Regions from separate parts of the Metabacillus sp. Hm71 genome, predicted to be linked through region 1. Evidence: riboswitches for the same ligand, from Rfam matches in the RefSeq annotation. Region 1 holds a riboswitch; the other holds the start of a gene.
The links. A riboswitch is a leader RNA that binds a small molecule or an ion and turns the genes downstream of it on or off. The one in region 1 is predicted to bind cyclic di-AMP.
Positions count from the first base shown of each region.

Region 2: it holds a riboswitch for cyclic di-AMP, as region 1 does, so the genes downstream of both, kimA (potassium transporter KimA) here and ACSVDH_RS06535 (TrkH family potassium uptake protein) in region 1, are expected to answer to the same signal.

Region 1 covers NZ_CM200278.1:1,307,564-1,315,507, forward strand. Annotated here, with positions in the region: gene ACSVDH_RS06520 (DUF3231 family protein) at 1-727, shown strand, start outside; gene ACSVDH_RS06525 (hypothetical protein) at 1,700-1,900, shown strand; gene ACSVDH_RS06530 (hypothetical protein) at 2,825-3,025, opposite strand; cyclic di-AMP (ydaO/yuaA leader) riboswitch at 3,475-3,615, shown strand; gene ACSVDH_RS06535 (TrkH family potassium uptake protein) at 3,873-5,210, shown strand; gene ACSVDH_RS06540 (potassium channel family protein) at 5,238-5,894, shown strand; gene ACSVDH_RS06545 (phosphate ABC transporter substrate-binding protein) at 6,247-7,089, shown strand; gene pstC (phosphate ABC transporter permease subunit PstC) at 7,166-7,944, shown strand, end outside.
Region 2 covers NZ_CM200278.1:4,665,597-4,673,540, forward strand. Annotated here, with positions in the region: gene ACSVDH_RS23000 (amino acid permease) at 1-14, opposite strand, end outside; lysine riboswitch at 260-441, opposite strand; gene kimA (potassium transporter KimA) at 679-2,505, opposite strand; cyclic di-AMP (ydaO/yuaA leader) riboswitch at 2,672-2,816, opposite strand; gene ACSVDH_RS23010 (bacitracin ABC transporter ATP-binding protein) at 2,966-3,106, shown strand; gene secDF (protein translocase subunit SecDF) at 3,496-5,760, opposite strand; gene ACSVDH_RS23020 (hypothetical protein) at 5,823-6,146, opposite strand; gene ACSVDH_RS23025 (manganese-dependent inorganic pyrophosphatase) at 6,351-7,280, opposite strand; gene ACSVDH_RS23030 (NAD(P)H-dependent flavin oxidoreductase) at 7,411-7,944, opposite strand, start outside.

The DNA.
Region 1 (7,944 bases):
TATGGCAAAGCTTGGATTGATTGGATATAGTGGATTTGTTTCCATGAGTGCAAGGGATGATATGAGAGCTTATTATAGAGAAGCTCTAAATGAAACATCGGAATTGTTTGAGCGAAGCTCAAAGGTTTTGCTTACAAAAGGGTTATTTGTTAGAGCCCCTTATATAGCTTATCCAACATCAACGGACTATGTAGACAGTAAAAAATATTTAAGTGGTACTTCTATTTTCAGCAAACAACGACCATTAAATGCTGTTGAAATATCCCATTTATACATGAACATTCAAACTAACACAATAGGAAGTAAGCTTGCGATTAGTTTTGCTCAAACATCACCAAGGGAAAACATTCAAAAATGGATGTTAAGAGGAAGAGATATTTCAAAAAAGCATGCTCAATTGTTTGCAAAAGCACTTCTAAATAATGATATAGAATCACCTGTTTCATCAGATATTGCGATTACTGATTCAACAATACCACCATTTTCAGATAAACTGACACTTTTTCACATGGGATTTATGAGTGCAGCAGGAACAGGTAATTATGCAACTGCAGCAGCTGCTAGTCAAAGAAGTGATCTTATTCTAAATTATGAACGTCTATCACTTGAAATTGCTCAATTTGCCAAGGATGGAGCAGATATTATGATTCAAAATGGATGGTTAGAGCAACCACCTACAACACTGGATAAAGACAAACTAACCAATAGGAAGGAAATAAATAATTAACCCTATTTTTACAATCCTTTTCATTCCATTATTGAAAGAGGAGAACTACTTTGACCTGAACAAACGAAGCAATTGAACAAATCAGTAAATTAAAAAGGCAATTTACAGATGTAGTTTGATTATTGGCAACAGTATTCCAATTTGAATTCATGGCAATTTTGGTTTTTAGTAGGTGTACTTGTATTATCGTTAACGATCCTTTATTTTTTTATTGACCGAAGAAAGGCATTACTTTTAGGCTTTTTTGGTTTTAATTTTCATGTTTGGTTAACTTAGTTCGATGAAATTGCAATAGCAAATGAATTATGGAACTATCCATATGTACTAAATCCTTTTTCAACTGCCAGCTTTTCCTTAGATGCTGCTTTTGCTCCAGTAGTTTTTATGTTGGTTTACCAATAGACACTAAACCATAACAAATATTACTACCTTTTTGCAACAGGTGTTTGCCTATTTCTTTCTTTTTTATGGAGACCATTTTTGTCTATCTTAGGAATTTTCCAAACAAATCAAGGAATAAACTATTTCTACCTATTTCTTGGGATATATACTTGTAATGTTGGTATCAAAATGGATAACCAATATTTTCGCTCATTTTCAAAAGGAATCAAATGCTCTTAAATAGAAAACTCTGTCCATTTGTAGTACACTCAATTTTCTTTACCCCTAATAGCATTGCAGGATTTTAACATGAATACCTAATAATAGCTTGTTTTCTTAAATAGTAATTGGGGAAATTTGGGGGAATTTAGATTTACCACAAATACTTTTATTGCCATTCATTTCCGAATTAAACCAATTGTATTTTAATATTGATTTAATGAGAATTCTTAAAGGAGATGAAAAAGTTATGGGTAAACTTGCTAAAGTTAGCTACATGGGATTTATTGCGAAAGTACCGGTCCCGATCCAGGTGCAAATGTAGAAATTTATGGTGATTTTTGGGCAAATACAGACTCAGTACCACGAGAGATGTGGAGAGAATCAGATGGGGTTAACATTTCTGCGAAAAGTGTGTATTTAGATTATAGGGAACAGATCGTTCGTGTTAAAGATAATGAAAATTTGTATGTTGGTGGCCACTTATGGGAAGAAGATGAATTTTACAACCCTGATGATTATATGGCACGCCCAGGAGGAAATTGGGAAACAAATACCTCTTTATTTAATTGACTCCAACGAAAAACATTTTCCTGTATGGTTTGAGGAAGATGTCAGAAGGTTCGAGTTGATTTTACGGTGGTAGAGGAGCCACTTTAAAACGTCATGTTTTTCTCAGTATGGCACTATTAACCAACCTGTTATTAGATAGTTCAATAAGCATTATAAAAGGATCTTTTAGCCGGGGCTGTTGACAAATATACCCTTCAAACAAAAAAGAAGATGAATATCTACTATATGAAGTGTGCATCTTTTTTTTCATTAACTTTATGTTGTGTCCGATAATGATACTCTCATTATGTAACTAATTTTGGATAAAGGATTCATTTATTCTTGGTGATATTGTCCAATAAACGGGCCATTAAATGGAATAAAACTAATTGATCTACCTGCACCTTAATTCAATAAGATTATAAAAAAGGGACTAATCATTCAGCGCCTAGCCCCTCTATATGGTCTAGCCAATTTGGAATAGAAGGCAAAGAGCGCCTTCTATTCCAAGTCGTCTTATTGCCTGAAGGAATCAAGACACTTCCGCTTTTGTTCTTTTCTAAATAAGCTTCTAACTAACCAATCAATGATCCAAACTAATTTCTGATCTCCAATAACGCATTATTGTGAAAGAAATATATATAAAGCCTTTATGTCCTTAGACATCCACCACAGAATTATTTAATATCGAATTATTTTATTAGCTACTAAATTAATTTAGGTTAACAACGACTTCATGGTATAAATTGGTAGTAAAGTCATGATAAACATATGTATTTTGAACCTTTTGGAAAAAAATAAAATCTATTATTTAATTGGGTTTAAATTATGAGCAGAGGAGAGATAGGAAAAAGCTCAAATCCTTTTGAAACAAGGGGTTGAGCTTTTTATTCTCTGTAAATATTATGTTGACCGGTCTTTTTATAAAATGTTTTGAGATGATCCTTATTTTAACTTATCGAAAGGGAAAAACTTTAATAATGGATGTCTATTTTTATCCGTAATCTTTAGCTCATCCATTATGAGATCATTTTCGTGTTCTTTTATCCATTTCTTCAAAGCGTATTTATCCTGACAATGAGTATAATATGTTTCTCCACCTTTGCCAATTGCATTAATGACAAATCGATAAGATGTTTTCTCCATAATATCCACCTTTAAAAAAATAATAAATTCATTTTTTATTAATCAATGTTAATTATTAATTCACTTAGCTGAAATCAACATGCAAGTTTAAAGCATTTTAGTAAAGGGTATTCAGTACCTATTATGTTTATAATATAATAATCTGTTATTCTAATGGAAAAAATAAAGTAGATGTTTAGGAATCCTCTGATTGCTTACCTTTTACTTCATTTGTTTGAAACTTGGTGTTATCATAATGTCCAATTAAGCATTTTGTCAATGGAATATGATTAATTTTTACAAAATGATAATAAATTTAAAAAAAACGAAGAATTAATGCGCTAGATTGAGATATAGCAATAAAATTTGTGGTATATGAATAGATTTGGATTGTTTTGGTGATAATTTGTTCTTTTTACGTATTTACAAAGATGATCTTACAGGCGTAGAATGATTTACATAAATTTCAAACTTTATATCGGCCAAATCTCAGGGAATCTGAGAACGGAGGACCCATTATTTTGGGGTTAATTCTGCATGTGCAGAAGGGATGAGAGACTCTTTCGCCATCCTACCCGTCAGCTAACTTCGTCGGCTAAAGCGGAGGAGGTCATAAGACCGCCTATTTAAGGAGGCTTTTTTGTTGTGTTAAAAGAACAAATTAGTATCTTTAAACATACGTAGGTCTATTTATTTTGCCTTAATTTCAGATGGCGGTGAAGAAGAAATGTCAATATTGCTACCCTGTAACATCTTAGATTTAATGTGGATGCTCCCTGTCTTTTTGTAAATTAATTATCAATAGTTACATCCTTTATGGAGATATTAAGAGTAATTTCAAATTTATTTAACCAATTAGGAGAAAAAAATGAATAAAACGAAAGACTTTCTTAATCCACCTAAAATCCTTGTATTGGGCTTTGCTGTTGTTATTATGATAGGAGCATTATTATTGACGCTACCTATTGCTACAGAAGATCAAAGTGGTCTCCCGTTTCTGGATGCTTTATTTACTGCGACATCAGCAACATGTGTGACAGGTCTTGTTGTGGTTGATACGGGTGATACATTTTCAACCTTTGGGGAGTTGGTCATTCTAACCCTTATTCAAATTGGCGGATTAGGGTTTATGACCTTTGCAACATTTTTCTTTCTTTTGTTAGGAAAAAAAATCTCATTAAAAGAAAGGTTATTATTGAAAGAGGCATTTAATAATATCCACCTGGCTGGAATTGTAAAGTTGGTAAAACGAATCTTGATTTTTACTGCATTAATTGAAGGGATAGGAGGAATGATTTTATCGATTCGCTTTTCTTTCGATATGCCGGTCGGAAAAGCAATGTATTATGGCTTTTTTCATGCCATCTCTAATTTCAATAATGCTGGCTTTGATTTAATGGGAGAATATCGCAGCTTAACGGCTTATGTTGACGACCCAATTGTGGTTATTACTGTTTGTGCGATGATTACGTTAGGTGGTTTAGGGTTTATAGTCATGAACGAAATTTATGAGTATCGTGAAACACGACGGTTATCTATCCATACAAAGGTGGTATTGGTTACTACACTCATTCTAACATTGGGTTCAACGATACTAATCTTTCTATTTGAATATGGAAATGCTAAAACTTTAGGTCCTTTATCCGAGTTCGGTAAATTTTTAGGAGCATTGTTCCATGCGGTTACTCCAAGAACTGCTGGTTCAAATACGCTGCCAATAGCCGATTTAACACATTCTACTTTATTCCTGACAATCCTGCTAATGTTTATCGGAGCTGGTTCAGGATCTACTGCCGGTGGGATTAAAATTACGACATTTGCTGTATTAATGGCAACTTTCTGGTCCCAAATTAAAGGAAAAGAGGATGTTGTTTTATTTAAACGGCGCATTGTGATTGAAACCATATTAAAAGCATTTACCATTGCCATCAGTGGTTTAATCATTGTGATTATTGTTACTCTTTTATTGAGTATTACCGATAAGGGGCAAAATTTCATTATGTATCTATTTGAAGCTGCCTCTGCATTTGGTACTGTTGGTTTATCAATGGGATTAACTCCTGAGCTTTCACCTATTGGTCGCATCATTATTATTTTGACTATGTTTGCAGGGAGATTGGGTCCTTTAACCCTTGGGTTTGCCATTACGAAGAGACGTACATCAGAAGCTTTTCGTCATCCAAAAGGAAATCTTATGATTGGATAATTCATTAACATTCAGGAGTGATTGATTTTGGTTATAAAACAATACGCAGTAATTGGCCTTGGCAGGTTTGGAACAAGTATAGCAAGACGGTTAAATGAAGCAGGACAAGAAGTTTTAGGAATTGATATAAATGAAGAAAGAGTTGAGGATGCAGAATTATATGTAACCCATGCTGTCGTAGCAGATTCTACTGAAGAGAAAGCACTCACTTCAATTGGGATTCGCAATTTTGATTGTGTCATCGTAGCGATCGGGGATGATATGCAATCCAGTATCTTAACGGTTATGCTTCTTAAGGACCTGGGCGTAAAAAAAGTGATCGCCAAAGCATTAAGCAAGCGTCATGGAAAGGTTTTAGAACGTATTGGCGCTGATTGGATTATCTATCCTGAAAGGGATATGGGGGAAAGAGTGGCTAACCAGCTCCTATCACCTAATATGCTGAATTACATCGAACTGTCAAAAGAATACAATATAGAGGAAATTATGATTCCTTCAAAAATGGCGGAAAAAAGTTTAAAGGAACTTAACATTCGTGCTAAATATAATGTTAGTGTCATTGCCATTGTCAGGGAAGAGGAAATTATCATATCTCCTTCACCAGATATGACTCTTAACAAAGGAGATCTATTAGTTGTTATTGGTAACAGAGACGACTTGGCCAATTTTGCAAGTATTGAATAAACAAGAACTCGAGCCTTCAAGTGTTGTACGGTTAATAAGTGTTATTTCATATTGATTCCAAATGCCAGGTAAAGTTATGAACCTGGCATTTTTTTATTGTACAGCCAAAAGAGTTGATATTTAGCGGGTCATAAAGTGGATGGCCAAGTTGTGAAAGAAATGAGATGAATTTACCTCTATTAGTTTGATATTTATTAACACTACCTTAACCAAATTTACCCATGATTAATAAATTTACAAAACCTTTACAAAAAACCCATAAAACATTTACAAAACGTGTTTATTCTTAATGTTGGGTTAATAAAAACATGAAAGAAAGAAGTTGCCAATAGAACATCTTGGAGGTTTGAAAATGACGTTTAAGAGTAAGTCAACGATCAGCTTATTGGTACTATTCTTAGTTGTCGTTTTATCGGCATGTAATAATAGTAATCATGAATCAGAATCATCTACTAATAATAGTTCAGATACAATTGCTATTTCGGGATCTACATCTGTAGGACCTCTAGCTGAAAAAATTGCAGAAAAATATAAGGAAAAAAATGAGGTTAATATAGAGATCAATCAGATCGGTTCATCTGCTGGTATTACAAATGCGATAAGCGGTGTGTCAGAGATTGGAATGTCTTCGCGTGATTTGAAAGAAGAGGAAAAAGCTAGTGGACTAATAGAGACAATCATTGCTTATGATGGAATTGTCGTGGTAACTCATCCTAGTAATAAGGTTGAAAATCTTACGATGGAACAAGTAAAGGATATTTTTACTGGTAAGGTGACGAATTGGAAAGAGCTTGGGGGAGATGATATGGAAATTGTGGTTGTTTCCCGGGAGGATGGCTCAGGTTCGCGTGATGCATTTCAGGAAATAGTCGGATATTCTTCAGGCGAATTAGTGAAAAGTTCAATCATTGCGAGCGGTAACGGTAATATTAAAACAACTGTAGCAACCAATAAGTATGCAGTAGGGTTTATTTCCTTTGAATATATTGATCCCTCTATTTCAACCGTAAAAATAAATGGAGTCGAGGCAACAGCAGAGAATGTTCTTCAGCAAAAATATCGTTTATCCCGTCCATTTTTGTTTGTCCACAAGGATGGCCAATTAACGGATGCCGGACAACAATTCATTGAATATATTTTAAGTGCAGAGGGACAAGCCATTGTAGCAGAATCAGGAGCTATACCAGTAAAATAATGACCATTTCACTGATGTAATAGTGATGTGTTAAGCATAAACATCAGGTGTAATCATGATCTTGGAGGAATGACGTATGCCACGCCTACCTGTTGAAAAACAAGAGGTTATTGGAAAATCAAATAAAAGGAAGTACTTACTGGAGAAGGTATCAGCAAGAATATTTCTGATTTGTGCACTTCTTTCAGTTTTCAGTTTATTGTTAATCATTGGATTTGTCTTTTATAAAGGCTCACTGCCATTTATGGCAAAGGGATATAATTTTATAGACTTTATTTTCGGAGTGGATTGGGTACCAAGTGAAGACAAATTTGGGATATTACCAATGATTGTGGCATCCATCTATGCCACAATTGGTGCATTAATCATTGGAGTCCCTATCGGCTTATTTACAGCAATATTCTTAGCAGAAATCGCGCCAAAAAGCATCGCAAAAATCATCTCGCCAGCTGTGCAGTTGTTAGCAGGTATCCCGTCGGTTTTATATGGTGTATTCGGCCTTGCCATCATTGTCCCATTTTTGCAAAATAATTTGAACTTAGCGAAAGGACAAAGCTTGATTGCCGTTATTCTTGTTCTTGCTATTATGATGCTTCCAACGATTGTTACTGTAGCTGAAACAGCCATTCGGGCAGTTCCAAAAACATATCGTGAAGGGTCTTTAGCACTTGGGGCTTCTCAAATAGGGACTATTTTTAAAGTCGTTGTCCCGGCAGCTAAGTCAGGAATTATGGCTGCGATCGTTTTAGGCTTGGGAAGAGCGATCGGTGAGACAATGGCTGTCATATTGGTAGCAGGAAACAGTTTAATTATACCTACTAGCATAACAGATAGTATTCGTCCATTAACAACTAA
Region 2 (7,944 bases), 2.8 Mb from region 1:
TTTTTGTCTATCATAAGAATTCCTCCGAATTGATAAATTATATAAGAAAAGCGCAAGGCGCTAAGCATTCGGCGACAAGCATAAGGCAAATAGGAATAGAAGGTGTTCTTTACCTTCAATTCCTATTTGACTAGACCCTAGAGCCGATGGCGCCTGGAACTAGACACTAAAACTAGGTTAAAATATTATACTTACCTTTTTATAAAAAAAACGCATAGATTCATACTCTACGCGTTTTTCACAAAAAACCCGCTCCCTATCCCGTTATAGCTCTCCATAGAAACAATCTATGACAGTCCTGCACTTTTTCAGTGCAGTCCCAGCAGGAATAGATGTGTGGTCTATACTTGCTTCGGCAACAATTCCTTTTGTATCTCCTTCAACGATCCCACCAGATCTCAGTAAGAACTACTCTTAATTGTCGCAACCTCTACCTCACCGGGATAGCGATGAGGATTTTATCGATATTTAATTTACTAGATTTCGAGAATAGCAAATCATTTTCCGATGGTCAATCATTTGAAAAAAAGCTCTAATATTCTGTTTCTTCAGAATGATTCTCATTTTAAAAAATGAAAAACCTTCATATCCTTTAAGATAGAAGGTTTTTCGCTATTCCTTTTAGGTTGAACATTTTAATCAAGTAAGGTTAATGGAATAAGTTAACAGAAATGAATCCTATTCCTTTAGGTGATAAGGAACTGTAGTAACTACAACATCTTTCCTATACAAAAGGACAGCCCGAATTAACAAGCTTGACTGATTATGAAGAATATAGTGCCATCTTTTCTTCGGAATAAATTGCGGGATTAACACCGTAACCCGATAATTTGACTCATCTGCTTTATGTTCCACTGTATCAATAAATTTTGATAGCGGCTGGATGATGCTTCTGTAATATGAGTGTAATGTCACTAGCCGAATATCCGGCTGCCATTTTTCCCATTTCTGTTCAAAGGTTTTTTCATCCTTTCGTTCAAACGAAACATAAACAGCAATGATTTGGTCAGCATTTAAAGATTGCGCATAATTTAATGAATTCTCTACAACATGAGTAATTCCTGCGACTGGAACAATAATCACATTTCCCTCAATTGGTTTAACTGGTTCACATGTTGTGATTCTTAATTGGTTTCCTACTGCGTCATAGTGCTTTTTCACCCGATGAAAAATGAACACAAGAATTGGCAGGAAAACCAACACAGACCACACCTGGCCAAATTTAGTGATAAAGAACGTCATCATAACTAAAAAGCTAATGAATGCCCCGACAAAGTTAATTGTCAGCTTTACCACCCAGCCATCAGGCTTTTCACGAATCCATTTAACCAGCATCCCTGTTTGAGATAAGGTAAATGGTATGAATACACCAACTGCATAGAGCGGAATTAATTGCTCAGTATGTCCTCTAAAGGCGATAATCAAAAGAATGGAAGCCACTCCAAGAAATATGATACCATTAGAATACCCTAAGCGATCTCCTCTAATGGTAAACATTCTTGCCAAATATTTATCCTTTGCAAGATTAAAAGCCAATAGAGGGAAAGCAGAATAACCGGTATTTGCCGCTAGAATAAGAATCATAGCTGTTGTTCCTTGAATGAAGAAATACATGAAATTCCTTCCAAATGTTTCTGATGCTATTTGTGAAACAACCGTTTCCTCTGCTTTTGGCGTTATGCCATAATAATAGGCTAAATACACAATACCTGAAAATAATATCGCGAGCAATACCCCCATTGCTGTCAGTGTTTTCGCTGCATTATTCGGAGCTGGGTCCTTAAAATTGGGGATCGCATTCGAAATCGCTTCTACACCAGTTAAAGCAGAACAACCTGACGCAAATGCTCTAAGCAGCAAAAACAAGGTTATACCAGTAACCGGCGAACCAACAGGTGCATGAAGCTCTGGTGAGACATGACCAGTCACAATCTGATATAAGCCTACTCCAATTAAGACAAACAAAGCGAAAACAAATAAGTAAACTGGATAGGCTAAAAAGGAAGCTGATTCAGTAACCCCTCTTAAATTCAAGATAGTTAAAAACACAACAAGTAAACACGCAATGATGACATTGTATGAATGTAAGGCTGGAAAAGCGGAAGTAATCGCATCTGTTCCTGCCGACACACTAACTGCCACAGTCAGAATATAGTCAACCAATAACGAACCGCCTGCAACGAGCCCTGGATTCACTCCAAGATTCTCCCGTGAAACGACATATGCCCCGCCTCCGTGCGGATAGGCAAAAATAATTTGCCGATAGGACAATATGAGCGCCAATAAGAGAAATAATACGCCAATTGCGATTGGGATTGAGTACCAAAAGGCAACGGCACTTATTGTCATTAAAACAAGCAAAATTTGTTCTGGCCCATATGCAACAGATGATAAAGCATCAGAAGATAAAATAGCCAGAGCTTTCTTCTTATTCAGTTTTTGTTCCCCTAATTCTGTTGACTTTAAGGGGCGACCTATTAAGATTCTTTTTACCGTAGATACCATTTCTTGCACCACCACGTTTTTTTGATTACACGCTTATATTCCCCCCATTCAGGGATATAAGCCTTCAATAAGATCAATTTATATCTTTTTTAGGAACGCCAAAAAGCCCACAAAGGCACCGTTAATAGCCTTGTGGACATTCATTTTGTCTGTCACACCAGCTCCACCTTCCTCTCATAACGCTTACGGAGTTAGCTGTCGGGTTCGGGACAAAAGAGTATCCCTACCTATTAAGGATTCACCCCAAGAGGATCATAGATCCACATAAAAAATGGGTCCCCCGTTCCTAATGGATTAAGCGATTTGAATTATGAAACTGATGATTATCATACTCCTAAGATTTTGCTATGTAAATACCTAATCGTAATTTTTTCTTGTTGAACATAAAAAATGAGCCTGGAATATTCATGATGAAAACGTCAATGATAATGATAGGTAAAACGAGTAAAGGGTGAATGACATGTCAAAGGAAAAGAAGCTCTTATTATCGGACGAGTTTTTAAATGAGGTGGCAAGAGAAATTAACCTGCTATATGGACATCCCCAGCCAATAGAAGATCATAATGAGGCAATAAGAGAAGATGGTAATGAAGGTAAATAACCCAATCTCCTCATAAGAAAAGCGTAAGGCGCCCGCCTATCGGGGACAAGCATAAGGCGAACAGGAATAGAAGGTGTTCTTTACCTTCAATTCCTGTTTGACTTATGACCTCGAGCCGATGGCGCCTGGAGCTAGACACCAAAACTAAGTTGAAAATTTATACTTTCTTACCTTTTAAGAAAAGCGCAAGCGCCTTGATCAGCCTAGGGCAAATAAGGCGCTCATGAATAGAAGGCGTTCTTTGCCTTCAATTCATGAGTGGCTAGACCCTAGTGGAGCTAGACACTAAAACTAAGTACAAAATTTTATACTTTCTTACCTTTAAAAAATACACAGAGGTTTACTCACCTCTGTGCCTGATCTAACCTTTTTTATTCTAGCATCGCAGCTTACACTTGTGGTTCATCTGAATACACACGTTTTTCTTTAAAGGTCTTAATAACACCTTTCTTCTTCAATTCCTTATGCTTCCACTCTACCCAAAGCTGAGCAGCGATAAAAATAGAAGAGTAAGTTCCAACGATCAAACCAACTAATAATGCAATTGAAAACGGTCGAATCGCCTCGCTTCCAAAGATCAGCAGCGAAAGAACAGTGATCGCAACCATTAAAACGGTGTTAACAGAACGCCCCAATGTTTGTCGTAAACTTGTATTGACGACATCAACGATATCCTCATATGTCTTCAAATACCTTCTTCTTTGCATATTTTCACGCATGCGGTCAAAGGTGACAATTGTATCGTTAATTGAATAGCCGACAACCGTTAAAAGCGCTGCAATAAACGTGATATCTACTTCCAGACCCGTAACACTAAAGAATGGAATGACAAAAAATGTTGCATATAAAAGCGCGATGACGGCTGAAACAGCCATTCGAAGTTCAAAGCGGAAGGTGACAAAAATAATCAATCCTACAACAGAAATAAGCAATGCGGTCAAAGCATTTTTGGCCAGCTCTTTACCAACAGTCGGCGTCACACTGCTGACATTTGGCTCTGCCCCTAATTCCTTGCTAAAGTGGCTCTTTAACGTTGCGATTTCTGATTTTGAAAGGATTCCTTTATATCTTGCAACCGCTAAATTGCTTTCTTCTCCTGAAATGACGATATCATCTGTCGGCAGTTCAATTTCTTCAAGCTCAGCTGCAACCAACTCCGTATTTAGAGGTTTATCAGAAAGCAGCTCCACTCTTGTCCCGCTTGTAAAGTCAATGCCTAGATTCAAACGAAGCACGAATAGGCATATGATCCCTAACAGCAGGATGATTCCTGAAAAAGCAAAGAACTTTTTACGATGCTTTACAAAATCAAAACGATCAAATTTAGTAGGAAGATCAAGAGTATCAAAGTTTTCGGATATATCATGTATTTCTTTTTGCTTAACCCCAAACCAACCAGGTTTTTTATTGAAAATTCTACTATTCACCCATAGGCCAAGCAACCATCTTGACAGATAGACGTTGGTCAAAAAGCTTCCGAGTATCCCAATGATTAAGCTTGTCGCAAACCCTTTTACCGAACTTGTCCCATAAAAGAAAAGAACAGCAGAAGCTAAAAGCGTTGTTAAGTTTGCATCGGTAACGGCAGAAAACGAGCTTTGATTCCCCGCTTTAAACGCAGCTTGCATTGATTTGCCAACTTTAATTTCCTCTCTTATTCGTTCATATGTGATGATATTAGCATCTACCGCCATACCAACACCTAAAATAAGCGCTGCAATACCAGGCAGTGTTAAAACGACGTTCATCCAATCAAAAACGAGAACAGTCAAATAACTGTAAATGGTCAAGGTGATCGTGGCAATAAAGCCGGGAAAACGATAGTAAAAAATCATAAAGAGATAAACTGCCAGTACGCCAATAATACCTGCAAATACTGTTTTATCCATTGCTTGTTCACCAAATGAAGCACCTACTGAAGTGGAATAGATTTCATCAAGTTTAACAGGCAGCGCACCAGCATTTAAAATGTCTGCTAAATTTTTTGCTTCGTCTATCGTAAAATCCCCTACAATGGATACCGTATTTTGATTAAAAACCTGGTTTACAACTGGTGCTGAAATGTATTTTGGTTCCGGCTTCGCACTTTCTTTAGCAAAAGAGTCCTTGCCTTCTTCGAAGTCCAGCCAAATTACTAAAACGTTGTTTGGAGTGAGATCAACAATTTGCTGGGTTACATCACGAAATTTATCAGCACTTTTTAATTTTATTGAAACACTTGGCTTACCATTCTCATCAAAGGTTTGTTCTGCTCCTCCTTCGGCAAGATCAGAACCATCCATCATGAGACGATCATTTGCATCACGAAAAGACAGGTTTGCTTCTGTTGATAAAATCTCTCTTGCCTCATTTTGATCCTCAACACCTGCTAATTGAACCCGAATGCGATTTTCACCTTCAATTTGGATATTAGGCTCACTCACACCTAAAATGTTTACCCGTTTATCTAAAGCTTCTGCAGTTGCTGCAAGTGCTTTTTGGTCAATCACCTGTCCTTCTTTTGCAGGTTTCACCTCATAGAGAATTTCAAAACCACCCTGCAGATCAAGGCCTAATTTAATATTGTTTAAGATGTCCTTAGAAGTCGCCAGCATGATGCTTGAAAAAACGACAAGAAATATAAAAAATGCGACGATGCGATTTTTTTTAACCATTGTTTAAAATCTCCTACCTTCATTATGATAAATCATTACCTTCAAATATTGATAATCAATAGTTAGCTGAGATAATTTGATTGGTATTTCTTCACAATGAGAAAGGACTTATCATGAGGAAAATAGTCGATTAAGTTATGTAAGATTTGATCCATTCCTATTAGATGTATAGCGACGTTTTTTTCATTACTATGAAATGCAGTCAACATCTTTGTCACTTTCATTTCTTTAAACACCGCTAATTTGGAAGCTTCTATCTCCAGTTCAGAAATAATAGAAAGAAATTCTTTTTCCAAATCATCATCAGTCAAATGGCCCTTTATCTGAAGAACAGGTGAAATAAACACATAAATAATTATGATGAAAGAAATAGATAATTTCAGCATGTGATTCCACCTTTCCAACGTTTACTTAACCTCCATTATTATACTATAAATAGCGCAAGACAGATAATAGCATTTCCATTCATTATGTATTATTTGCAAAACTGTAGCAAGAATTGACAAAGAATAAGTATATAATGACTTTTCATATGTATAAAAAAGAAGCCATTCACCTTGAGTAAATAAGGCGAATGGCTTCTCTATTAATTACTTTGTAAATGCTTCTGTTAATACAGGAACAATTTGTTTTTTACGTGAAACAACACCTTTTAGTAGGGCTTGGTTGTTGTCAAGCTCAACATTAAATGCTTGCTCTACTTTGCTTGCTTCGTTACCGATGGCTACAGCAACAGAATCATTTGTTAAAATATCTGTTACAACGAATAGGAATAAATCTAATCCCTTTTCAGCGACAACATTGGAAAGAGCTGCTTCAATTTCAGCTTTATTTACAAGCACATCATTTGTATCAACAGCATTAACCTGTGCGATTTCCACTTTGCTTGAGCCCATTTGGAATTCTTTTGCATCAAGCGAGATTAACTGCTCAACTGTTTTATCGCTTAGATCAGCACCAGCTTTTAGCATATCTAATCCATATGTATTTGCATCAACTCCAGCGATTTCAGCTAATTCTTTTGCTGCGTCAACATCTTGCTGTGTGCATGTTGGTGATTTAAATAGTAAAGAATCAGAAATAATCGCTGATAGCATTAATCCAGCTGTTTCCTTTTCAATTTGTACGCCATGCTCTTTATACAGTTTGTTAAGAATGGTTGCTGTACATCCAACAGGCTCAGCACGGTAATATAGCGGATCGCTAGTCTCGAAATTTGCGATTCTGTGGTGGTCGATTACCTCTAGTACTCGTACCTCTGTAATATCATCCGCACTTTGTTGACGCTCGTTATGGTCAACTAAAATAACTTCGCTTGCTTCACCGGCTACTTTTTCTACTAAACGTGGTGCATCTTTTTTAAAGTAGTTAAGCGCATATTGTGTTTCACCGTTAATTTCACCTAAGCGAACAGCCTCAGCGTTTTGTCCGATTTTATTTTTCAGCTCAGCATACGCAATCGCAGAACAGATTGTATCTGTATCCGGATTTTTATGACCAAAAACAAGTACTTTTTCCATAAGAAAGCTCCTTTACACAATAAAATATATTCTATCATATCATATTTTCATCTATTAAAATAACCATCAAATTTGAAAATTATCAAATAATAATCCCAATTTTATCGGATTACACGGCATTGAAGGAGCATTAGTTTTTATTTATAAGCCGCAATGACTCTTCCATTTCCGCTAGCACCTCTTTGATGATTTTTTCAGCTGGCTTATCCTCCTTTAGCAATCTCGTTCCCTGCCCAGACCATAATGACATATAGTTAGGATTATTCTGTGCTGCAGCGGCCTTTCGGATGTCTGCTGTTAATGTATTTTGACTTGGAAAAGGTAAAGGCGAAACACCTGTCTTTTCAAATTCCGTTATAAACTCATTTTGAATCCCTCTGGCAGGACGTCCTGAAAAGCTTTTTGTTAGCACTGTGCTTTCTTCCGTGCTACTAGATAATGCTTGTTTATAGCTGTGATGAATCCCAGATTCTTTGCTTGTTAAAAATTGTGTACCCATTTGTATTCCTTGTGCACCTAAAACAAACGCTGCGAGCATTCCTCTTCCATCCATAATCCCGCCTGCAGCAACGACTGGCACTCTCACATGATCAACCACTTGAGGAATAAGCGAAAATGTTCCGATATTCGCTCCATTTGGATGCTCGTGGATATCAAAGGTGCT